Regions from separate parts of the Janthinobacterium pasteuri genome, predicted to be linked through region 3. Evidence: predicted binding sites of a transcription regulator. Region 3 holds the regulator's gene; each other region holds the start of a gene.
The links. Region 3 encodes FNR, which switches genes on or off when oxygen is low (the NO sensors DNR and NnrR bind a similar motif). Its sites were predicted from a motif close to TTGATNNNNATCAA; they were not measured.
Positions count from the first base shown of each region.

Region 1: ACQ4WN_RS05135 (glycine-rich domain-containing protein) is a predicted target of FNR. The motif match lies at 5,863-5,876, and genes of this name have one in related genera.
Region 2: ACQ4WN_RS17530 (XrtA system polysaccharide chain length determinant) is a predicted target of FNR. The motif match lies at 2,985-2,998, and genes of this name have one in related genera.

Region 1 is NZ_JBNYXS010000003.1:177,097-184,995, forward strand. Features, by position in the region: gene ACQ4WN_RS05105 (hypothetical protein) at 1-14, opposite strand, end outside; gene ACQ4WN_RS05110 (hypothetical protein) at 34-825, opposite strand; gene ACQ4WN_RS05115 (hypothetical protein) at 815-1,327, opposite strand; gene ACQ4WN_RS05120 (DnaJ domain-containing protein) at 1,536-1,829, opposite strand; gene ACQ4WN_RS05125 (glutamine--tRNA ligase/YqeY domain fusion protein) at 1,992-3,758, shown strand; gene ACQ4WN_RS05130 (sensor histidine kinase) at 3,959-5,806, shown strand; gene ACQ4WN_RS05135 (glycine-rich domain-containing protein) at 5,993-6,736, shown strand; gene ACQ4WN_RS05140 (hypothetical protein) at 6,824-7,063, opposite strand; gene ACQ4WN_RS05145 (hypothetical protein) at 7,306-7,575, opposite strand; gene ACQ4WN_RS05150 (hypothetical protein) at 7,785-7,899, opposite strand, start outside.
Region 2 is NZ_JBNYXS010000017.1:65,056-72,954, reverse strand. Features, by position in the region: gene ACQ4WN_RS17540 (TIGR03016 family PEP-CTERM system-associated outer membrane protein) at 1-445, opposite strand, end outside; gene ACQ4WN_RS17535 (XrtA-associated tyrosine autokinase) at 429-1,295, opposite strand; gene ACQ4WN_RS17530 (XrtA system polysaccharide chain length determinant) at 1,316-2,845, opposite strand; gene ACQ4WN_RS17525 (XrtA/PEP-CTERM system exopolysaccharide export protein) at 3,098-3,721, shown strand; gene ACQ4WN_RS17520 (N-acyl amino acid synthase FeeM domain-containing protein) at 3,922-4,668, shown strand; gene ACQ4WN_RS17515 (S1 family peptidase) at 4,670-5,452, opposite strand; gene ACQ4WN_RS17510 (hypothetical protein) at 5,449-7,899, opposite strand, start outside.
Region 3 is NZ_JBNYXS010000010.1:108,945-116,843, forward strand. Features, by position in the region: gene ACQ4WN_RS12615 (hybrid sensor histidine kinase/response regulator) at 1-875, opposite strand, end outside; gene fnr (fumarate/nitrate reduction transcriptional regulator Fnr) at 1,115-1,873, shown strand; gene ACQ4WN_RS12625 (FixH family protein) at 1,877-2,401, opposite strand; gene ccoG (cytochrome c oxidase accessory protein CcoG) at 2,548-3,930, opposite strand; gene ccoP (cytochrome-c oxidase, cbb3-type subunit III) at 3,935-4,855, opposite strand; gene ACQ4WN_RS12640 (cbb3-type cytochrome oxidase subunit 3) at 4,848-5,060, opposite strand; gene ccoO (cytochrome-c oxidase, cbb3-type subunit II) at 5,062-5,676, opposite strand; gene ccoN (cytochrome-c oxidase, cbb3-type subunit I) at 5,692-7,119, opposite strand; gene ACQ4WN_RS12655 (T6SS effector phospholipase Tle3 domain-containing protein) at 7,366-7,899, shown strand, end outside.

The DNA.
Region 1 (7,899 bases), on a different contig from region 3:
ATTGCTGGCAGCATTAGACGTTCCCTGCTTTCATTACGAGAAAATACCGGTGCCCAGGCTGCGGCGCGTGCTGGAGCGCGGCGCACTGCGCGTGCTCGGCACTTGCTTGCGCAGGCGGTACAGCAATTCCTTGGTACTGCGCTGCAACATGGTCGGCTCTTCGTCCGGGTCGTCCGAATATTCGGCATCGGCCAGGTCGGCGCTGTGGCGGAAGTCAGGGAACAGTTCGAACAGCGAGCGGTCCCAGCCGTCTTCATTCGCTTGCGCCAGCTCGATGGCCAGCGGCACGATGTCGTTGTCGGACGAGGTCACGCCCGTCACGTACGGTCCCTTGATGACGATCTCACCCGCCACTTCGAGGATTTCCTTCGGCGCCATCGAGAACAAAATGGCGAACGCCGTGGCGCCCCAGTCGGTGGCGGACGCTTCCAGCAGCAGCTCGCGGCGGCGTTCGGCATCATCGGTAGAAAACACCACGCCGTGGATGTGCGCGAACAGCGACTCGGCGATACGTTCCGGATCATCTTCGATCTGGTCATCGCTCCAGGTGGCGGCGATGAAGGCCAGGCTGTCGGCCCAGGCTTTCGGCGGCACCAGCAAGGTGGCGAGCGACATCTTGCCGCCGTCAAAGCCGGCCAGGTGCAGGGCCGTCACTTGCGGCGGGATGGCGCTCAGCACTTCCACCACGGCAAGGTCGCCATACTGGTCGGCCGCGTCGGCAAACGCCTGCTCGGCGTGCCCCAGCGAACCGGACAGCACCAATTCCGTGACCTGCTTGGTCAGCGCGGGCAGGTTGCTTTTTTGTTCATCCTTGTTATCGGCCATGGTCATCTCCATCCTGGTCAAACATCTGGGCGAAATCGTCGGTGGCTTCGTCTTCGTCGTGCTCGTCGTCGCCGTCGTCATTGGCGGCCAGCTGGTCGAGCGACTGGTCGTCGTCGTCCCACAGGCGCGGATTCTTGTGCAAGAAGGCCGTGATGATGGCCTGGCGCGCCAGGTCGGGGAAGCTCTCTTCGATGGCGGCGTACATCTTCGCCGCTTCCGGCGCGGCGCAGGCAGCCATGGAAAACACGCGGGCCGGGTCGCCAAACTCGTAGTCTTCGCTTTCGGCCAGCAAGCCCTTCGGGTCGCTGAAGGTGATGTGGTCGACCAGCGCGAAGGCCAGCATGTTCACGTCTTCGATGCCGCCGCCGCTGGCGTACTCGCTCACCAGCGCATCGACCATGCTTTTGTAGTTCTTGCGGTTCGGCGGGTCGCCGAGGATGCCATCGATCTGGCCTTCCAGTTCGCGCGACTGGTACGCGAATTCAGGGTGTACTCTTCTCATGCTGTGCTTTCCAATGTGATGCGCGGCACTTTTACTTAAAAGCAAAAGCACCATTGTTGTTGTTTTTTCAAATCATTCAGGCTATACCGCGTCTCACAGAACCGTAGCGAGCGGCAGTGAATTGTGGCTAAGAAGCGCAACCGTACTTTAGTACGGTGAGCATCGCAGGCCGCAAGTCACGACGCGCAGTAGGTTATGTGAGGCGCTCTCAGTCGGCAGGTAATACGGTGCCGTGAAGGCGGAACACGCCGCACCACAAGGCATACGCTTCCGCTTCCGGATCGATGATGATGCGGTGGTTCACGCTCTGGTCGTATTCGGCGCGCTTGGCCGGGTCGGCCAGGATTTCATACGCCTTGGTGACGCTTTTGAAGCGCGCCTCGGCGCCGGGGGCCTGGTTGCGGTCGGGGTGGAAGCGCATGGCCAGCGAACGGTAAACCTTCTTGATTTCATCGTCGCTGGCATTGGGTGCGACACCGAGGACGTTATATAAATTTTCCATAAATGGCTCCGGGGTCACGATTTGTTTGCTAATTAAAGGCAGATTATCCTATAGAACGGCGCCCGCGTCGCTTGCATGCTGGGATATGGGGGCAAATACGTGCTTATAAAGCGCTTGCGGTACGGTAAAATGCTTTTTACTGTCACTCTTCCGCATTGATCAATGAGCAACGATAAACCGAATACCGCCGCGCCAGCGCTGGCGCCCAATTTCTTGCGTAACATCATCGAAGCCGACCTGGCTGCCGGCGCCCACGTGCGTCCCGGCCTGCCCCAGGTGATCACGCGTTTCCCGCCGGAGCCGAACGGCTACCTGCACGTGGGCCACGCCAAGTCGATCTGCGTCAACTTCGGCCTGGCGCGCGATTACGCCGGCCAGTGCAACCTGCGCTTCGACGACACCAATCCGGCCAAGGAAGAACAGGAATACGTCGACACCATCATGGACAGCGTGAAATGGCTGGGCTTTGACTGGGAACCGAAGCATGCCGATGGCCAGAGCCACCTGCACTACGCGAGCGATTACTTCGACCAGCTGTATGCGATGGCCGAATACCTGATCACGGCCGGCTTCGCCTATGTGGACAGCCAGAGCGCCGAAGACATGGCCGCCAACCGGGGCAATTTCGGCCAGGCCGGCAAGAATTCGCCGTTCCGCGAGCGTCCGCGCGACGAATCGCTGGCCCTGTTCCGCGCCATGAAGGCGGGCCAGTTCAAGGATGGCGAGCACATCCTGCGCGCGAAGATGAGCGAAGATGCCATGAGTTCGCCGAACATGAACTTGCGCGATCCGGCCATCTACCGCATCCGCCATGCGCATCATCACCGCACGGGCGACGCCTGGTGCATCTACCCGATGTACGATTACACGCACCCGATCTCGGACGCGCTGGAAAACATCACGCATTCGATCTGCACGCTGGAATTCCAGGACCACCGCCCGTTCTACGACTGGCTGCTGGAAACCCTGTCGGCTGGCGGCTTCTTCCAGCAGCCCGTGCCGCGCCAGTTCGAATTCTCGCGCCTGAACCTGACCTATATCGTCACCAGCAAACGCAAGCTGCGCCAGCTGGTGGAAGAAAAAATCGTCGACGGCTGGGACGACCCGCGCATGCCGACCCTGGTGGGCATGCGCCGCCGCGGCTACACGCCGGAAGCGATTCAACTGATGTGCGAACGCACGGGCGTGACCAAATCCGACGGCTGGATCGACTACAGCGTGCTCGAAGGCTGTTTGCGCGAAGACCTGGACCCGAAGGCGCCGCGCACGGTGGCCGTACTGCGTCCGTTGAAATTGATCATCGACAATTTCCCTGAAAACGACAGCGTGGAATGCACGGCGCCCGTGCATCCGCACTTCCCGGAACGGGGCTTGCGCACCTTCCCCATCTCGCGCGAGCTGTGGATCGAGGAAGATGACTTCATGGAAGTGCCAAATAAAGGCTATTTCCGTCTGTATCCACCGATCGACGACAAGCCGGGCAGCAAGGTTCGTCTGCGCTATGGTTATGTGATCGAATGCACGGGCTACGACAAGGATGCGGACGGCAAGGTCATCGCCGTGCATTGCACCTATTTCCCGGACAGCAAGTCGGGCACAGACGGCAGCGCCAACTACAAGGTCAAGGGCAATATGCACTGGGTCAGCGCGCCGACGGCGATTCCCGCCGAAGTGCGCCTGTACGACCGCCTGTTTACCGACCCGCAGCCGGACGCGGGCGGCAAGGACTTCAAGCTGGCCTTGAATCCGCTGGCCAAGGACGTGGTGCAAGCGTGGCTGGAACCGGGCGCGGAACTGGCCCAGCCGGAACAGCGCTTCCAGTTCGAGCGCCACGGCTATTTTGCGGCCGACCGGGTCGACAGCCAGCCCGGCAAGCCCGTCTTCAACCGCATCGTCACACTGAAAGACAGCTGGCAGCCGGCAAAATAAGGCGCCGCACGATCTACAAAAAAACCGCTGCGGCGGTTTTTTTTCGTTTCCAATAGAAATATTGCCTGTTGACTATATTCACGATAGTTTTGTATATTAAGCAGCTATTGAGCAATTTGCAATGTCGTTAGTGCTTGTGCAACTTGGTACAGCCTCCAGCACACAGGCGGCACCGATTCCTCTTCCTGATGCGGATGGCGATGTCTACTACTGCCGGCAAACACCCTTTATCTGCTGAAAAAAGACCGCTCTGGCTGCTCGGTTTCGTGATGTCGTTGGTGGTGGGCCTGCTGTTCTACACGGCCGCCTCGCTGTCGATCGAAAACGATGCTCGTGAGCTGTTCAACAATCTGGCGCGCAATACCCAGAAAAACATCGCATCGCGCCTCAAGTCGTATGCCAACCTGCTGCGCGGCACGGCCAGCCTGTTCCACGCCAACGAACACGTGAGCCGTGAGCAATTCCAGCGCTTCGTGGCCAACATCGCCTTGCAACAGAACTATCCGGGGGTGATGAATCTCAATTACAGCCGCGAACTCGACGAGTCGCAGCGCCCCGCCTTCGAAGCGACCATGCAGCGCGACCATCCGCCAGGGCGCGATGGCTATCCGGCGCTTGCCATCCATCCGCCCGGGCCGCGCCCCCATTATTCCGTGGTGGTATACCTCGAACCAATTGCCAGCGCCCCGGAGAAGTATGGCTATGACATCGCTTCGCGGCCCCTGATTGCCGAAATGCTGGCGCAGTCGCGCGATTCCGGGCACATCAGTAATTCCGGCGTGCCCGTGCCGATGGAAGGCCGGCCGCAGCTGACGAGCATGGCCATGCGCATGCCCGTGTACCGCTTTGGCATGCCCACCGGCACGGTGGGGCAAAGGCGCGCGGCCTACCAGGGTTCCGTCGGCATCGGCTACGACCTGGTGACGATGATGCGCAGCGCACTGGCCGACATGCCGATACGCAATGTCCGCCTGACCCTGTTCGATATCGGCCCGCAAGCGCGCGAACAGCTGGACTTGCCGCACGACATGCGCCCCATCTTCGACAGCACGACGGCGGGCATGCCTGCACCATGGTGGCTGCCCGGCAACTCGGGGCGGTATCTGAGCAGCACGATGCTGATCGACCACAATGGCCGCGCGTGGCAAGCGCTGTTCAGTGTGCGCAAGAGCGACCTGTACACGCGCTTCGGCGCCTTCTTGCCGTGGCTGGCCCTGCTGACCGGTTTTGCCAGCACCATGCTGCTGTACATGCTGTTTCACACCCTGGCGTCGTCGCGCCGGCGCGCCATCGAGCTGGCGACTGGCATGACGGAGGAATTGCGCGCCAGCCAGATCCGCCTGCAGTTGTCGCACCAGAAACTGCGCCGCCTGGCAGCCCACGCCGACCGGATCAAGGAAGAAGAACGCAAGCGCATCGCGCGCGAAATCCACGACGACCTGGGACAGAACCTGCTGGTGCTGCGCATCGATGCCGACATGCTGGCCTCGCGCACGCAGCGCCGTCACCCGCGCCTGAATGCCCGCGCCCGCTCGACCCTGGAGCAGATCGACGCCACGATTAAAAGCGTGCGGCAGATCATCAACGACTTGCGTCCAACCGTGCTGGACCTGGGCGTGAATGCAGCCGTCGAATGGCAAGTGGCGCAATTTCGCCAGCGCACGGGCATCGCCTGCGAAGTGAGCGAAAGCCATCACGATATTTATTTAAGCGACCAGTGCGCCACGGCCCTGTTCCGCATCCTGCAAGAGTCGCTCAGCAATATTTCCCAGCATGCCAATGCCAGCCGCGTTCGAGTCAAGCTGGAAAAGTGCCGCGATACCGTGTCGATGAGCGTCAGCGACAATGGGGTGGGCGCGGCCATCGACGGACGTAACAAGCTGGGATCATTTGGCCTGGTGGGGATCGAGGAGCGCATCAAGTTACTGGGTGGCACTTTCTACATCGAAAGCAGCCCCGGTGCGGGCATGAGCGTGCATGTCAGCGTACCGCTGGGTGCGGACGCCACCGCGTTTCCCTACCTGGAAGACAGCCGGACCAACACCTGACAGGCAGGCCGCACTGAAGCAAGCTCAGCTTGCATATTTTGTAATTAGATGCAATATTGATGTAGAACAACTCAGCACCTGCCCGCCATGGGTCAGGCATTCCTCGACTACTTGCAAGGAGTACACACCCACCACTCTCCCTTGTTCCACTGTATTTCCCACAACGCTCTTTACCAAAGGACCTTCATGGATACGAACGACAGTTTCAAGGCAATTGCCGATTTGAATTTGGACGCGATCAAAGTCAAGCTGATGCACCGGGAGTCAGGCGAAGGATGGAGCCTGGAGAAGGCCAATGCAGTGGAGTTCGAGTACCGGCGCTTCCTGATCCTGATGAAACAGTTTCCGGAAGAAGAAACGGCGCCACTGATGGACGTCGATACCTTCTGGCATTACCACATCCTCGACACCCTGAAATATGCAGCGGACTGTGAACAGGTCTTCGGCTACTTCCTGCATCACTTCCCGTACATCGGCTTGCGCGGCGAAGACGACGAAGCGGCGCACCAGCGCGTGGGCGAGCGCATGAAGCAGCTGTATGAGCAAACGTTCGGGGAAGATTATATCCGCGCAGAAACGGCGTATTCGGGGCGCGCCGTACAGGCGGCGTATTCAGGACGGGCCGTGCAAACAGCGTTTTCCAGTGCTGCAGTACAGGCGACAGCGTATTCAGGACGGGCTGTACAATCAGCGTTTTCCAGTGCAGCGGTACAGGCGACAGCGTATTCGGGCCGGGCTGTACAATCAGCGTTTTCCAGCGCAGCGGTGCAGGCGACAGCGTATTCGGGCCGCGCCACCGGGGCTGCCACCAGCGCATTTTCCAGCGCGCCCGCCACACTGGCTGCTGCAGTGGTCAAGTCGTCCACGACCGGCCTGGAAATGGGGCGTTTCTATGTCGATCGGCCGGTGCTGAACCGTGACCCGCAATAAAACAGCGGAAAACAGATGCGGCTGCCGCACGCGGCAAGCCTGACGTACACAGACGGCACCTCTCAGTTTGCCGTCTGTCAGGCGCTCTTAGGCAGCCATCAACTCGCGCAGTTCACGAATACTGAAATCGCTGATTTCATGCATGCGGATGAGGATCGTGGCGCCGATCGGCAAGGTGTTGTGACGAATCTTGCTGATGACAGGTGGCGCCACTTCCAGCGCGCGCGACAAGGCGGCATCGTTTTTCAGTTGCAGCTTGTCGATGATCGCATCGAGGACGCGATTCGGGTTGTAGGTAGGCAAAGAGGTAATTTGTTTGAGAGACATGATCAAAAATCCGTACTTGTTGTATTAGTGCACAAAGAAACCGAATGTCTCTTCTGCAATAATTCAGGGTAAACACACTAAAAAGCGCCATCACTTATGCGGCCTTTACGCCACAAACAATATAATACACGCTATTGTTGATTTTTGCGTAACTTAAAGCAAAATTGTGATAATTGAAGAGAATTGACGCACTTGGAATGTGCTAGAGGATAACTCAAATCGGAAAAATTTGCTGCAATTCATCAATTTTTACAATGAGGAACACCGCTGTGCATCAGCCAGACAATCGCCATGAGCACGCTCAGGCGAGCCATGTCTGCGGATAAATGCCAGCCGTGCGCGGCTACGCCGGCCGGGATGGCCAGCAAACAGGTGCCGGAAAAGGCGTCCATGCGGCACCAGGCCAGTTGCCGGCGAATTTCATCGGGCGGCGGCGGTGGCTGCAGCGTATGTTCACGGCCGCGCATGTAGGCGCGCACCTGTTCCTTGCTGGGGTGACTCGCAGTTCGCATGGCTCGCTCCTGCTGACGGGAAACAGCATCGTGCTATTTATACAGCCCGCCACAAATAGCCTGGACGCGTGACGACTTTGCTCAGCATATCGCCAGTTCGCCATGCTGCCCTTGCGTTGCATCAAATGGCCAGGCCCCGGCATTGCGCCGAAGCCCGCACTGCTCCATGCTCCAGCGACCTGGCGGCCGATGGCCAGCTCTTCCTGCTCTTATTTCTTTTGCTGGCGCACGCGCTGTTGCTGTTTTTCCTGCGTTTGCTGACGATTCTGCTTGCGCTCGAACAGGGTGACCGCATCTTTCTTGGCTTGCTCGGCGGTACGCATT
Region 2 (7,899 bases), on a different contig from region 3:
TGCGCACCGTGCTGGCATTGTCCGTGTCGGGCAGCTCGGCTATCAGTTGCGGGCCGAACGGCGAGATGTTGCGCCGGCTCACGCTGGCGTTGGCATCGATGAAGAACCAGTCCTGCACCAGTTCGGCGTCGGCCGCAGCGCGCAAGTCGTGGTTATCGCTATTGCCGCGCTGCCCCGAGAGGAATTTGTGCCAGCTGTAATCGAGGTCCACGCGCAGGCGCGGGCCCGTGCCGATGAGAGCGATGGCGGGCGCGATTTCCGTGATGAAGTCCGATTGCGCCTTGCCGGGTGGCGCGCGCAGCGCATTGTCCGTATAGCTTACACGCTGGCGCAGCGAGGGTTTCACCAGCCAGTCGACGGCAAAGGCCGGCATGGGCAGCAGCAAGGGCAGCAACGGTAGCAGCGGCAGCGCCGGCGGCGTGCGGCGGCTAGTCGTAATAGCCATAGCCGTAGTAGTCGTTGCCGGGGAACGATTTGGTCTTGTTGTAGATCAAATGTATGTGTTCGCACGAGTCGATCTGGCGCAGCGCTTCCTTGACGGCGTGCTGGGTCGTCGTTTCCGCCTCGACCACCATCACCACCTGGCCCATCTGTCCCACCAGCGCGTGCGCTTCGCTGGTGATCAAGAGAGGCGGCGAATCGAAGACGACGACGCGGTCGGCGTAGCGGCTGGCGATCTCGGCCAGCAGCCGGCTCATGGCCCGGCTGGCCAGCAATTCCGTCGCATGCTTGTTGCTGCGCCCGGCGGGCAGGATGCGCAGATTGGCCACGTTGGTTTTCAGGATCACGTCCGCCATGGACAGCTGCGGATCGAGCAGCACGTCCATCAGCCCCGGCTCGGGCGACAGGCCCAGCACTTTCAGCACGGACGGGCGCGCCACGTCGGCATCGACCAGCAGCACCGTGATATCCATTTCCATGGCGATGCTCATGGCCAGGTTGACGGCGCAATACGTCTTGCCTTCGCCAGGCATGGCGCTGGTGACGACGATCAGGTTGCCATGGCGGATGGCCTCGGCGCCGGTGGCGCGCGCCTGGCGCAGCAGCGGGCGCTTGATGATGCGGAAATCTTCGGCCACCGAACTGCGCCCGCCTTCCTGCGTGAGCATGCCTTGCTCCGCCAGCCGGGCCAGGTTCAGAGTGCGGTACTGGGGGTTGCCGGCCGCCGCCAGGGTGTCCGCGCCGTCTGCGCCATCGGCGCTGTCCGTTGCGTACGGCACGGGGGCTTCGGCTACGCCCAGGATGAGGGGATCCTGCCTGCCGCTGTCCTTGGTGCTGCGCTCCTTGCTGGTCATCGTTGCTCCCGTGGCGTGGTCTAGAATTTGAGCAGCGCAGCCGTCATGACCCCGCCGTACAGCAGAAACAGGCTGCCCAGGCAGCCGGCAAAGCCATAGCGGGCGCGGCGGCGGCGCACCTGCTGCAGCGGCGTCCAGTTCATCGATACCGTACCCAGGACGTTCAAGCCCGTGGCATCGCGCAGTTCGGCGGGGCTGAGGAAGGTGGGGCGCACCTGGCTGATCAAGAGGGCCGTGGCGATACCGGCCACCAGGGCCGCGCCCAGCGCCGCACTGAACAGCAGCGGACGGTTCGGGCCGACGGGCGCATATTGCACCGTGGGCGGGTCGATGATCTTGAAGGCCATCATCTCGGTGGTGGAACTGAGTTCGCCCGACAGCTTGGCCGCTTCGCGCCGGCCGATCAGCTTTTCATAGTTTTCCTTGTTGATGATGTAGTCGCGGTTCAGTTGCGCCAGCTGCGATTCCACCTCGGGCACGGCATTGCTTTGCGCCAGCAGGCGCTCATTGCGCGCGTTGTATTCCTGCACGCGGGCGCGGATGGCGGCCACCTTGGCGTCCGCGTCCGTCAGCGCCACTTTCAGTTGCTGCAGCATGGGGCTGTAGTTCTTGCCCGGGTCGCCGGATGCCGTTTTCAGCTTGCTTTCCTCGATCTTGCGCTCTTCCAGTTGGGCAATGAGGCGCTTCGAGGCGATAATGTCGGGATGCAATTCCGTAAATTGCATGCGCAGGCTGTCGAGATTCTTGTTGAGTGAGGCGATGCGCTCGTCGAGTTCCGGATTCGTGATGGCCGACGCGTTCGGCTCCAGGTCGAGCACCGGCTCGTCGCCCTCGATCTGGCTCAGGATGGCCTTGCGCGATTGTTCCGCCTCGACCAGTTCCAGTTTGGCATTGTTCAGGCTATCGGACGACATCAGCAGCTGGCTGCCATAGTCGATGCCCTGGCGCGGCAGCAGCAGGTTGTTGCGGATCTTGAATTCCTTCACCAGGTTTTCCGCCGCGCTCAGCTTATCCTCGTAGTTCTTGATCTGCTCGTCGATGAATTGCACGGCTTTCTGCGAATCGCCTTTTTTTCCCTGGAAACTGCCTTCGACAAAGATGGTCAGCAGGCTTTGCACCACATCGCGCACCAGCTTCGGGTCGCGCCCGCTGTAGCTGATGGTGTAGATGTCGTAGGCGTTGGTGCCGGTGATCTTGATGCGGCTCATCAGCTCATCGAGCCGGGCTTCGTGTTCGCGCACGGTCTTCGAATCGAGGTCGAGGTCGACCATGCGCATGACGCGCTCCACGTTCGGGCGGCTGAGCAGGGTGCGGCTCATGATGGCCACCTGCTGTTCCGTGTTCGGCACGCTGGTCATGCCGGCCAACAGCGGTTTGAGGATGGTTTGCGTATCGACAAACACGCGCGCCGACGTCTGGAAGTTGTCGGGTAGCGTAATCACCCTGATGAAGCCGACGATCGCCACCAGCCACGCCACCAGCACCGCATGCCAGCGGTACTTCCAGATGCCTTTCAGGCTGGAAAGCAGTTGCTGTATCAATTGCTCCATGTCGCTTCCTTCTGGTGACGGTGCTGCACGGTCGATGGCTGGGCGGCGCGGACAACGGCGTCTTGCAAGGAATGCTTGCCTGTTGAGTAAGCAAAGTATAGGGCGCCTGTCGGGCAAGATTTCCCAAGATGATTGCTTCTTGATACGCCTCAAGGTTCACTTGCCGGGTTTTCATAATCATGGGAAGTTCGCGGCCCAGGCTGGTTCTGCGGGGCCGGCCATGGACGCGCCATCGACTCGAAGAGGCCCCGCATGAACCCGTTTCGCCGTGCATTTCTATGCCACACGCTGGTACTGGCAGGTAGCGCCAGCTTGCTGGGGGGCTGCCGCACACGCTATCCGCTGGCGCCCGCCGACGACAGCGCGCCCATGCACGACTATCTGATTGGCCCGGGCGACTCCGTCAACATCATTGTGTGGCGCAATCCGGAAGTGTCGCTGACGGTGGCCGTGCGGCCGGACGGCAAGATCACCACGCCGCTGGTGGAGGATCTGGCCGCCAGCGGCAAGACCTCGACCCAGCTGGCGCGCGACATCGAGCACGCCTTGGGCAAGTTCATCCAGCAACCGGTGGTGACGGTCATCGTCACCAATTTCTCGGGCCCGTACGGCGAGCAGATCCGGGTCATCGGCGAGGCGGCCAAGCCGCAGGCGCTGCCGTACCGGCTGGGCATGTCGCTGATGGACGTGCTCATCGCCGTAGGCGGCATCACTGACTTTGCCGCCGGCAACAAGGCCAGCATCATCCGCATGCGCGAAGGCAGCCAGCAGCAGCTGGGCGTGCGCCTCGATGACCTGCTCAAGAATGGCGATATTTCCGCCAACGTCATGATGCGGCCGGGCGACGTGCTGTTGATACCGGAGAGCTTCTTTTAGTAACGATCTGTGCAATATCAAAACAGTACTTATATTTGTCTTTTTATACTTTTCGGCAAATTTCAGCGTGTGTTTTTTCCATCTAGATGGAAATTTCTTCTGTTTTTTTAGCTGATGGCGGGAACTTTTTTCGGTTTTTTCTTGTCACAAGGCATTGGCTTCAGTCTGTCTCGACGGCGGCCGATGAACGTGAGGACAAGATGAGCTTTCAAGATGAACCCATTATTTCCTTCGACACGCCAGGCACCTTCAGTGACCTGGTGGTGGGCGAAGGGCAGATCGACCCGGCCATGGAGCACGAGCTCGACCTGCAACGCTTTCATATCCGCATGGCCAATTCGCGTGGCCGGCGCGAAGCGGCCAGTTTGCTGATCCGCAAGATGTACGGCTGGCGCGGCTATGCCGTCGATCCCGGCATCGCGCATGCGCTGAATAAAATCACCCTGTTTGCAGAAACGGCAGGCTCCACCGTCGGTACCATGACCTTGTGCCTGGACAATGACGAGACGGGCTTGCCCGCCGATGAAAACTTCCGCGACAAGCTCGACGTGCTGTGCGAGCAGGGCCGGCGCCTGTGCGAACCATCGCGCCTGGCCATCGACAAGGGCGTGAGCAAGCGCGTGTTTGCGGCGCTGATACATATTTCTTATATCTATGCCCACAATATTCACGGCTTTACGGATTACGTGATTGAAGTCAATCCACGGCATGTGGTGTTTTACAAGCGCATGCTCGGTTTCAAGGATTTTGGCGGCGAGCGAGAGTGTACGCGCGTGGGGGCGCCGGCTGTGCTGCTGCGCCTGGACCTCGATCACATGGGAGCCCAGATCCACAAGTACGGCGGCATGATGGAACAGCATGGAGGTGAACGATCGTTTTACCCCTATTTCTTCCCGACATGGGATGAACCTGGCATCACCGACCGGCTGCGGCAGGGGCGCAACTGACTCATTTATTTTTCAGCATGATCGCCTGCATATGGCTGCCCGGAACCGCATACGTGATGCCGCTGGGCGCGCTGATGGAGGCTTCTTTCAAGCCTTTGACATACACCATGTTGACGATGCCGTAGACGAGACCGGTCTCGGGATCGAACAGGGGGCTGCCGCTGCTGCCCGGATATGCCGTCGCGTCCAGCTGGAACACGATGTACGGCGTTTTTTTCAGTTGCGCCAGGCGCCGTGGGTCGAGGCGCTGCGCATTGTCGCTGGGCGTGACCACCGGCGTCAGCGACGACACGGTGGCGCGATGCGTGACGTGATGTAAGCCCAGCAAGGTACCCAGAGGAAATCCCGTAAACGCCATGGCCTGGCCTTCGCGCACCGTGGCCGCGTCGCCCAGCGCCAGGGCAGGCAGTGGCGCGCCCGCCAGGCGCAGCAGGGCCAGGTCGTGTTCCGTGTCCAGCACCTGCACTTTGGCCTGGCGAAATTGCGTCGCCTCGCCCTGGCCCGTGAGAATGCCGATCACTTCGTCGGGATTGGCGTCGAGCAGTTTCTGGATCACATGGGCGCAAGTGAGCACACTCAAGCCATCGCCCGCGACGAATCCCGTGCCGATGAAATGCATGGGCGGCGTGCGCGTCTTGTGCAAGCTGCCCACGCCAACGATGGACGGTTTCACGCGCGCAATGACTTGCGCCAGGGCTTGATCGGCACGACAGGGCGCTCCGGCCAGGGCAAGGACCAGGCAGCACATCAGGGCGGAGGAGAATGTCAACGACAGGGCTTTCATGGCGGCGTACTTTCAGCAGGAGGCGGCGGCGGGGGCTGCAGCAGAGCGCACAGCAGCATCAGGTAGCACAACAGGGCGATGCGCGGCACGTCGAGCAGGCTGTCGAACAGGCCGACGACGAGAAAACCCAGCAGGGCGGCGGCGCAGGCCAGCGCGCCCTGGTCGCCTGCTGCGGCCTGGCGCAGCCGGCGCAGGCCGGCCAGGGCCAGCAGGCCCAGCATGGACAGTGCGCCGCACCAGCCCGTTTCCACCAGCAGCTGCAGCGCCAGGCTCTTGATATGCCACGGCAAGTGATGGTGGTCGCTACTGAAAAACCAGTAATTGTTTGCCTGCGTAAAGCGACCGTTGAGTATCAATTCCTCGCCGCCGGGGGCGCGCAGGCTCAGATTGTCGAGCTCGATCACGGATGCGGTGGCCGTGCCGCTGGCCGCCAGTTCCAGCTGCACGGGCGGGCGCAGCAGCCAGGCGCCAGCGCCCAGCCATGCGCTGTCGAACGCTACTTCATAGTGCTGCCACGCGTCGGCTGGCGCGCCTGGTTGCGGGAGGCGCAGGCGCAGGGGGACATGCACGCAGTTTTGTGCGTACAGCAATTGTCTCTGGCACAGGCGTACCAGCAGCACGGGCATGGCGCCGCTTCTGCGCGCGTCGAGCGCCAGCGTGTAGCGCGTGGCCGGCTGCAGGGGCAGGCGTTGCAGCAGCCGCAGCAGTTCGCCGTAGCCGGCGCTGTAGCCGGGACTGGCCAGGCGCACATAATAATTACCAGGCTCGCCGTCTTGCTCCACATACGCGATGCTGGCTGGCACCTCGCGCCCGGGATTGTGCCAGTAATACTTGGCGGGAAAGCTGCCCATGCCCATGCCGAACAGCTGATCGCCCCAGGCGGATGGCTGCATGTCCAGCACTTGCCGCCAATGGCGCAAGCGGCCTTGCATGTCAAAGGCGGTGGTGGCGAAACGTTCGGTGGCGTAATAACTGGCCGAGACGGGTATGGCCAGCAGCAACAGGATGCCGGCCGCGCCCGCCATGCTCAGGCTGGCGCGGTCCAGCCGCCACAGCGGTGGGCGCAAGCGTCCAGTGCACAGCATCAGTATGGCCAGCAGCACGACCAGTCCGGCTGGCGTCAGGGCGGGAGCACCGGCCCAGTGCCAGCCTATCCAGACAAGATTGCACGCCAGCATGGTCCACGCCATCATCGCCAGGCTCAGCCTGGCTGGGCTTTTGCTGGCAGCACCGCCCGGCCACAGCGCGCCCGCCAGCAGCATGGCGGACAGCAGAAACAGGAAATACGGGCCTTTCAGCCAGCCGGCAGCCTGCTGGCCGGTCCCTTCCGGCCACCAGCTGGCCAGCAGCCCCTGCAGGCACAGCGCGCACAGCAGGCTGGCCGCCACCAGGCGCCACGGCAAGGGCCGCGCCGCCAGCACGAAGCTGGCCGCCAGCAGGACCACGGCGGCGAGCAAGCCCCGGTAGCCGGCCACGCTGAACATGGTCACCAGCAGGACGGTGCCCAGCCCGGCCAGCAGCAGCCTCAGCAAGAGTTTGTCCATGGGTCGCCGGCCCGCACGGGGCCGCGCTACGCCGTGGCCTATGCGCAGGGTCTGCGGCAAGGCCAGCAGCACGGCCAGCAGCATGGCCGCCGCCACGGCCGCGTACAGGCCCCGTGAAAAAGTGGCGCAAGCCGCGTGCAGGGCCAGTGCCAGCAGCAGCAAGGCCAGCGCCGCCTGCCAGCGGCTGCGTGCGCGCGCCAGCCAGAGTCCTGCAAATGGCAGGCTCAGGGCCAGATACCCATCCAGCGCGGCGCCGCCCGTGTGCATGGCGGAAAACGGCGCCGTGATGCGGTAGTCGCTGGACAGGTTCATCAAACCGGGAAACACGGCCCGCTCCCACAGCGCGAACAGCGACACCATAGCCAGCCCGGCCAGCATGCCCGGCAGCGCGTAGCGGCGCAGGGCGGACGCGTCCCCGTCGCGCAGCAGCATCGGCAGCAGCAGCATGCTCCAGGCCCAGGCCTTGCCCAGCCGCAAGCTGTTGTAGGGGCTCAGATAGTTGTCCCAGGCATACGCGGCCAGGGGCGGCAGCGGCAGGACGCCGCGCAGCAGCGCCGCCAGCCAGGCCAGGCTGCACAGCAGCAGGCAGGCGCGTGCGGCGGGCGAAAGCCGGGCCGCTGCAGGCCGGTCCGGCCCGCCCAGTCGCCAATAGCCGCAAGCGACCGTCAGCAACAGCAGCACGTCGATTTCTTCGAGGAAGAACCAGCCAGTCCACGGCGCCAGGTCCAGCACGGGCAGCAAGGCGGGCAGACAGAACAGCCAGCAGGCGGGACGCCAGCACAGCAGCAGGAAATAGGCGGGCAGCAGGGTAGCAAACAGCAGGCCGGGCCAGTCGTGGCCCAGCGGATAATGGCGCAAGGCCAGCATGCAGCCCGCGCCCGCCAGCAAGGCCAGCAGCCGTAC
Region 3 (7,899 bases):
ATGCTCCATAGCACCAGCCGGTACAGCACGCCATCGAAGGGTTCGAAGGCGTCCTCGATGGGTAGCGAGGCGGCCAGCAGCCAGTTCACCGATTTCAGGCGCTTGAAGCTGTTGACGGCCGTGATGCCGCGGCTATTGGTGCTGACCATGCTGCCTTCGCCATCGTCCTTCAGCATCTCGGTGGTCGTCAGGTTGGCGTTCGGCTGGCGCGGCTGCAGCAAACGGCTGGTATCGGGGTGCAGCACGTAGCGCGGCACGGCGCCGCGCGTGAGGATGAAGAAATAGCCGCTCTTGCCGATCTTTTCCGAGCGCAGGCGCCCCAGCAGGTTGTCCTTGTACAGGCGCAGCACGCCGATCACCACGCCGGCCACCTGGCCATCGGCGGTGAGCACGGGCGCCACCATCTGTACGATGGGCATGCCGCTCACTTTGCCCAGCATCGGCTCGGTGATCATGGGCTGGCGTGTGCGCAGGACGGTCTGGAAATACTCGCGCTCGGCAACGTTGATGCCGGCGCGGCCTGTGACCAGCGGCATGTCGGCCACGATGGCGCCTTGCGCATCGAGCACCAGCACGTCGTCGAACAGCACCAGCATCGAGCGGCGCGCATAGTATTCGCGCAGCTTGGCGGGTTGGGCGATCAATTCCGGCGGCTGCTGCCTGGCCGTCAGGGTGACGATTTGCAGCAGCATGCCCAGCTTGTCGTCGAGCTCGGCTGCGGTGCGGGTGATCAGGGCAGATTGCTGGCTCAGCAGTACTCGGGTGAAGTCGGCGCGCATGTGCTGCACCTGGATCATGGTGACCAGCGCGATCATGGCGATCGAGGTCAGGCTGGTGGCCAGCGCGACTTTTGCTTTGATGCCGAGAGGCTTCATGATTTCCTTTTCAGTACCGGGCGGCACAGGCGGCAGATAATGCTGTCAGGAATTTTCCTATCAATACATCAACTTGGCAAGCGGTGCCGCGCAAATTGCGCTCGCCGCAAGGGCTTTTGACGATGTTGCCATATATTTAAAGTCAGAAAGTCGTTTATTCAGCGCAATTGCGGTGAAATTGGCACACGGCCACCGTGTATGCAGTAAACTCGGTATTGCATTTTCTAAAAGGTACCAACATGACCGAAGCGCTACTCACTCCCACCTTGCCCACAGTGAACGTGGAAGCGTTGCGTGCGCGATGCTCGACCTGCAGCATGCATCAATTGTGCCTGCCGATGGGCCTCGATGTGGGCGACATGGACAGACTGGACCAGATCATCGGCCGCCGCCGTAAGATCGTGCGCGGCGCCTCGCTGTTCCGCATCGGCGACTCGTTCCAGAACCTGTACGCGATCCGCCTGGGCCACTTCAAGACGTACCAGATCAATCCGGGCGGCGAAGAGCAGGTGACGGGTTTCCAGATGGCGGGCGAACTATTGGGCATGGACGCCATCAGCGCCGATCGCCACCACTGTAATGCGGTGGCGCTGGAAGATAGCGAAGTGTGTGAAATCCCGTTTTCCAGCCTGGAACAATTGCTGGGCAGTATGCCTACCCTGCTGCGCCATTTCCACCGCATGATGAGCCAGGAAATCACGCGCGAGCAAAGCGTCATGCTGTTGCTGGGCAATATGCAGGCGACGCAGCGCTTTGCCGCCTTTATCGTCAACCTGGCCTCGCGCTATGAGGCGCGCGGCTATTCGGGCAGCAATTTCCAGCTGCGCATGTCGCGCGAGGAAATCGGCAACTACCTGGGCCTGACCATCGAAAGCGTCAGCCGCCTGCTGTCCAAATTCAAGAAGGAAGGCTGGCTGCGCGTGTCGAATCGCGAGATCGAGATCCTGCAGCCGGCCAAGTTGAAGGCCATTACGGCCGGTACGGACGTCTGCAAGTAAGTCTTACAGTTCTTCATCGGCATGCAGCGCGATGCTGCGCTGCAGTGGCCAGGTCCAGATGCCGGACAGGCGCCATTCGCGTTTGTCGTTTTCCACCAGCACTTGCCAGCGGCTGCGCTCGAGCATCGGCAGCGCTACCGAGAAGTTGCCGGCCGCATCGGGCTGCACCAGCAGTTTGATATCCTTTTCCGGCAGGGTCGCATGCGCCAGGTGCAGCTGCAGCGGACCCTGGTAAGCCTTGCCGAAGCTGTGCACGGAACCACTGAGGCGTGCTGACGCCACGTCATAGGACAGGCTGGTATCCATCGCCAGGTCGCTGGCGATCGTGTCGCGCCGCAAGTCCTGATTGATCGCCTTGCCCTGCTTGTAATAATCACCCACCACCAGCGCATCGGGCTGCGTAAACGCGATATACGCCATGCAGCTGCCGACCACCACGGACAGGCCGGGACCGATCATCAGCAGCCAAGGCCAGCGATGCTTGTACCACGGGGCAACGGGTGCTTGCAGCTTGAGACTGTCGGACATTTTGTTCTCCTTGGGGTCAGACCCTTTGGGTCTGACCCCAGCTTTTGCTTCTGGGTTGAAAATAAAGTAAAGCTAACGCATGTTTGATGCTACCCCTACGGCGAAATACCGGGGTCGGACCCAGAGGGTCCGACCCCGAATCAATATCACCGCGGCACGATGAATACCGCGCTTTCACGCACATGCAGCGATGGGTCGTCCAGCGAGTGCAATTCGATCGCAATCTTGTTCGAGCCCTTCTCGCCCACGCCGTGCGGCACGCGCAGGCGGATCGGCCAGCCCAGCGTTTCCGTCGGCTGCAAGGTCACTTCTTCGCGCGTCAGCAAGGTCAGGCCCGGCAAGCCGGAAGCGCTGATTTTAAAATGCTGGGTTTGCTCCGAGGTGTTCATGATCTGCAAGCGGTAAACGTTTTCAATCATGCCGTCTTCCACTTCGCGTCCCATCGAACCGCGGTCGCGGATCACGTCCATTTTCAGGGGCGTGCGCAGGGCCAGCGAAGTACACACGGCGATGATGATCAGGGCCAGGATGGAGGTGTAGATCAGCACGCGCGGGCGCATGGCGCGCTGGCGGATCTGCTTCGAACTGAAGTTGTTTTCCATCGCATGGTCGGTACTGTAGCGTACCAGTCCCCGCGGCCGGTCGACCTTGTCCATCACGCTGTTGCAGGCGTCGACGCAGGCGGCGCAGCCGATGCATTCATACTGCAGGCCGTTGCGGATATCGATGCCGGTCGGACACACCTGCACGCACAGGGTGCAGTCGATGCAGTCGCCCAGCTTGTCGTTGTTGCCGGCCTTCTTGCTCATCGCGCCACGCGGTTCGCCGCGCTTCGCATCGTAGGTGATGATCAGGGTGTCCTGGTCGAACATGGCGCTCTGGAAGCGCGCGTAGGGGCACATGTATTTGCACACCTGCTCGCGCAGCCAGCCCGCGTTGCCGTAGGTTGCCAGGCTGTAGAACAAGACCCAGAACCATTCCCAGGGACCGAAATTGAGGGTGGTCACCTCGCGCGCCAGTTCCTTGATCGGCGTAAAGTAGCCGACAAAGGTAAAGCCCGTCCACAGGGCGATGGCGCCCCACGCCAGGTGCTTGGCCGTCTTCTTGAAGGCCTTGCGCGCGGAGGGTCCCTGCTTGTCGAGGGCCATGCGCGCGCTGCGCGTGCCCTCGATGTGGCGTTCGACCCACAGGAAGATTTCCGTGTACACCGTTTGCGGGCAAGAGAACCCGCACCACACCCGCCCGGCGATGGCCGTGACGAGGAACAACAAATACGCACAGATGATCAGCAGGGCCGCCAGATAGATGAAATCCTGGGGCCACAGCACGACGCCGAAAATGTAGAACTTGCGCGTGGTCAAATCGAACAGCAGGGCTTGCCTGCCATTCCAGGTCAACCACGGCAAGCCGTAGAACGCCAGCTGGGTAAGCCATACGCATACCCATCGCCAGGTAGCGTAGCGTCCTTTGGCCTCGCGAGGGTAGATCTGCTCGCGGGCCGCATACATCTTGATGACTTGAGGTTCCATTACGTCATTTCACGGGCGTCTGGGGATTCGACAGGCTCCAGACATACGCCGACAGCACGTGGACCTTGGACTCGCCGAGGAAATCGCTGAAGGCCGGCATGGTGTTGTTGCGTCCCTTGCGGATGGTTTCCATGATGGTATCGGCACTGCCGCCATACAGCCAGATCTTGTCCGTCAGGTTAGGCGAACCGAGCATCTGGTTACCCTTCGCATCGGCGCCGTGACAGGCCATGCAGGCGCCGAACTTGGCCTTGCCCAGCACCGACTTGACGGGATCCGAGGTCGAACCGGATAGGCTCAGCACGTAATGGGCCACGTTCTCGACATCCTTTTCGGAGCCCAGGGCGGCGCCCATCGGTGGCATCTGGCCATTGCGGCCGTGCATGATGGTGGTCTTGATGATGTCGGGTTCGCCGCCATACAGCCAGTCCTTGTCGGTCAGGTTGGGGAAGCCCTTGTTGCCGCGCGCATCCGAACCGTGGCATTGCGCGCAGTAGGTGAGGAACAAACGCTGGCCGATGGCTTGCGCCTGCGGATCGGCGGCCACCGTCTTCAAGTCCTGGCTCAGGTACTTGTTGAACAGGGGGCCGTAGTCGGCTTCCGCCTTCTTCAGCTCTTCCTCGTACTGGCCCGTCGATTTCCAGCCCAGGCTGCCGGCATAGTTGCCCAGGCCCGGGTATAGGAACAGATACGCCAGGGCGAAGACGATGGTGATGTAGAACAACCACATCCACCAGCGCGGCATCGGCGTGTTGAGTTCCTTCAAGTCCTCGTCCCAGACGTGGCCCGTGGTGCCGTCGGCAGGCGCGCCGTCGACCACTTTGATTTTCGACTGCGAGTACAGCAGCACGCCGCAGCCGATGATGCCCAGCAGGGACAGCACGATGATGTAGATATTCCAGAAGCCATTGGTAAAGTCAGCCATGGTTGCGCTCCCCTTGTGCCGGCACAGGCATGGATACCGGCGCCGCCGGATAGTCGAGCGCCTCGTCGTCAAACGGCAGGTGCGCCGCCGCGTCGAAGTCGCTATTGCTGCGGCTGAAAGTCCACCACAGGATGCCTACGAACGTCGTAAAGGAAACCACCGTCATGACGCTGCTGGCGCTGTCAAACAGGTTTTCGATTGCCATGCTAATTCCTTGTTTTGATTAATGTACCGAGGCCTTGCAGATAGGCGACCAGGGCGTCTTCTTCCGTCTTGTCCTGCAGCTGCGCCGGGCCGGCGGTGATTTCCGCATCGCTGTACGGCTGGCCCAGGCGTTTCAGGGCGCGCATCTTCGGCATGATGTCGTCAGGCACCAGCTTGGTCTTCGCCAGCCATGGGTAGGCCGGCATGTTCGACTCGGGCACCACGTCGCGCGGGTTGTTCAAGTGCGTGCGGTGCCATTCATCGCTGTAGCGGGCGCCCACGCGGGCCAGGTCTGGCCCCGTGCGCTTGGAACCCCACTGGAACGGACGGTCATACACGAACTCGCCAGCGACCGAATAGTGGCCATAGCGTTCCGTTTCCGCGCGCAGCGGACGCACCATCTGCGAGTGGCAGTTGTAGCAGCCTTCGCGCACGTAAATGTCGCGGCCCGCCAGGCGCAGCGGCGAATACGGCTTCAGCCCGGCGACCGGCTCCGTCGTGCTCTTCTGGAAGAACAGGGGAACGATCTCGACGGCGCCGCCGATGCTGATCACTACCGTGACCAGGGCGATCAGCAGCCAGGGGTTTCTCTCAATCCATGCATGTGAAAATTTCATTTGCTTTTGCTCCTATCAGGCGTGCGCCGCGTTCAGTTCCGGAATGCGGGCGACGGGGAGTTTGCTGCCGCGCAAGGTCATCCAGGTGTTGTAGCCCATGATGCACATACCCGACAGGTACAGCAGGCCACCGGCCACGCGCACCACGTAGTACGGATACGTTGCTTTCACGCTTTCGACAAAGGTGTAGGTCAGGGTGCCGTCCGGATTGACCGCACGCCACATCAGACCCTGCATCACGCCGGCGATCCACATTGCGGCGATGTACAGCACGATGCCGATGGTGGCCACCCAGAAGTGCACGTCGACCAGGCGCGTGCTGTGCATCTGCGTGCGGCCCGCCAGGCGTGGCAGCAGATAATAGATCGAACCCATGGTGATGAAGCCCACCCAGCCCAGGGCGCCCGCATGTACGTGGGCAACGGTCCAGTCGGTGTAGTGCGACAGCGAGTTGATGGTCTTGATCGACATCATCGGACCTTCGAAGGTGGCGATGCCGTAGAAGGACAGCGAGACGATCATGAATTTCAGGATCGGATCGGTGCGCAGCTTGTGCCAGGCGCCCGACAGGGTCATGATGCCGTTGATCATGCCGCCCCAGCTCGGTGCCAAGAGAACCAGCGAGAAGACCATGCCGATCGATTGCGTCCAGTCAGGCAATGCCGTGTAGTGCAGGTGATGCGGGCCCGCCCACATGTAGGTGAAAATCAGCGCCCAGAAGTGGACGATGGACAGGCGGTACGAGTACACGGGGCGCTCGGCCTGTTTCGGGATGAAGTAGTAAACCATGCCCAGGTAGCCGGCGGTCAGGATGAAACCCACCGCGTTATGGCCGTACCACCACTGGATCATGGCGTCCTGCACGCCTGCATAGGCGGAATACGACTTGGTGAACGAGGCTGGCATGACGGCGCCATTGACCACGTGCAAAATCGTCACGGCCAGGATGTAGGCGCCGAAGAACCAGTTGGCCACGTAGATGTGCTTGACCTTGCGCTTGATCAAGGTGCCAAAGAACACGATGGCGTAAGCGATCCAGACGACGGCGATGAGGATGGCGATAGGCCATTCCAGTTCCGCGTATTCCTTGCCGCGCGTCAGGCCCATCGGCAGGGTGACGACGGCGCACAGGATCACCGCTTGCCAGCCCCAGAACGTGAAGGCGGCCAGTTTGTCGGAAAACAGGCGCACCTGGCAGGTGCGTTGTACAACGTAGTACGAGGTGGCGAACAGGCCGCAGATGCCGAAGGCGAAAATCACCGCATTCGTGTGCAGCGGACGCAAACGTCCGTATGTCAGCCATGGTATGTCGAGGTTCAGGGCAGGCCAGGCCAGCTGAGCGGCGATGATAACGCCAACCAGCATGCCGATGATGCCCCATACCACAGTAGCGACCGCGAATTGCTTCACGATCTTGTAGTTATAGTTCAGCGATTGATCCACAAAGACTCTCCCTGGAATTACTATTTATGATGGTGGCCAGAGAGTAAGTGTTTGAAGGCGAAAAAACTTTGATGTGGATCAAAATTCCCCGGATGAAATAAGCGTAGCGAACTGGCATCGAAATATAGTGATATTTCGGTCAAAAAAACCATGCAAAATCCCTGCAACCGCTGGCTTGATGTAGCTTAAAACATGTAGATTAGCAACGGTTTACAGTGGACAGTCCAGTCATGATGAGGGCTAGCCATGAGTCATGCCGATAGCGCGCCAGCGGATGGTGAAGATATTAAGTTGGTTGTGGGAAAGTTCAACGGAACGTCCCTGTTCAGCTACAGCCTGCTCGACTGCCTGCAGCAAATGCCGTCGCCGGGCATCGTCATCTTCGTGCATGGCGTCAATTCCGACGGCGAGTGGTACCGCGCGGCCGAAGCAGGCCTGTGCAAGGGCCTGAACACGCGCATGAAGCGCTGCGACGAGCACCTGTGCCACGCCACGCCCGAGGCAGGACAATTGACGCCGGTGGGCTACCGGAGCGAGTTGAGCGATGACGGCTATGTCGATCCCGACTATACGGCCAGCACCTTCATCGAGCCGCAAGCGCACTTCTCGCCCGTGATCCAGTTCCGCTGGGGCTACAAGGCCAGCGACAAGGAATTGCAGCAGTATGGCGATTCGGTCTACCTGAACGAACACGATTATTGGGGCGGAGGCCCGTTCGCCAATGGCTGCTCCTCGCTGCCGGACCTGTGGGGCGAGGGCTTGTCGGACGCCCTCTTCCTG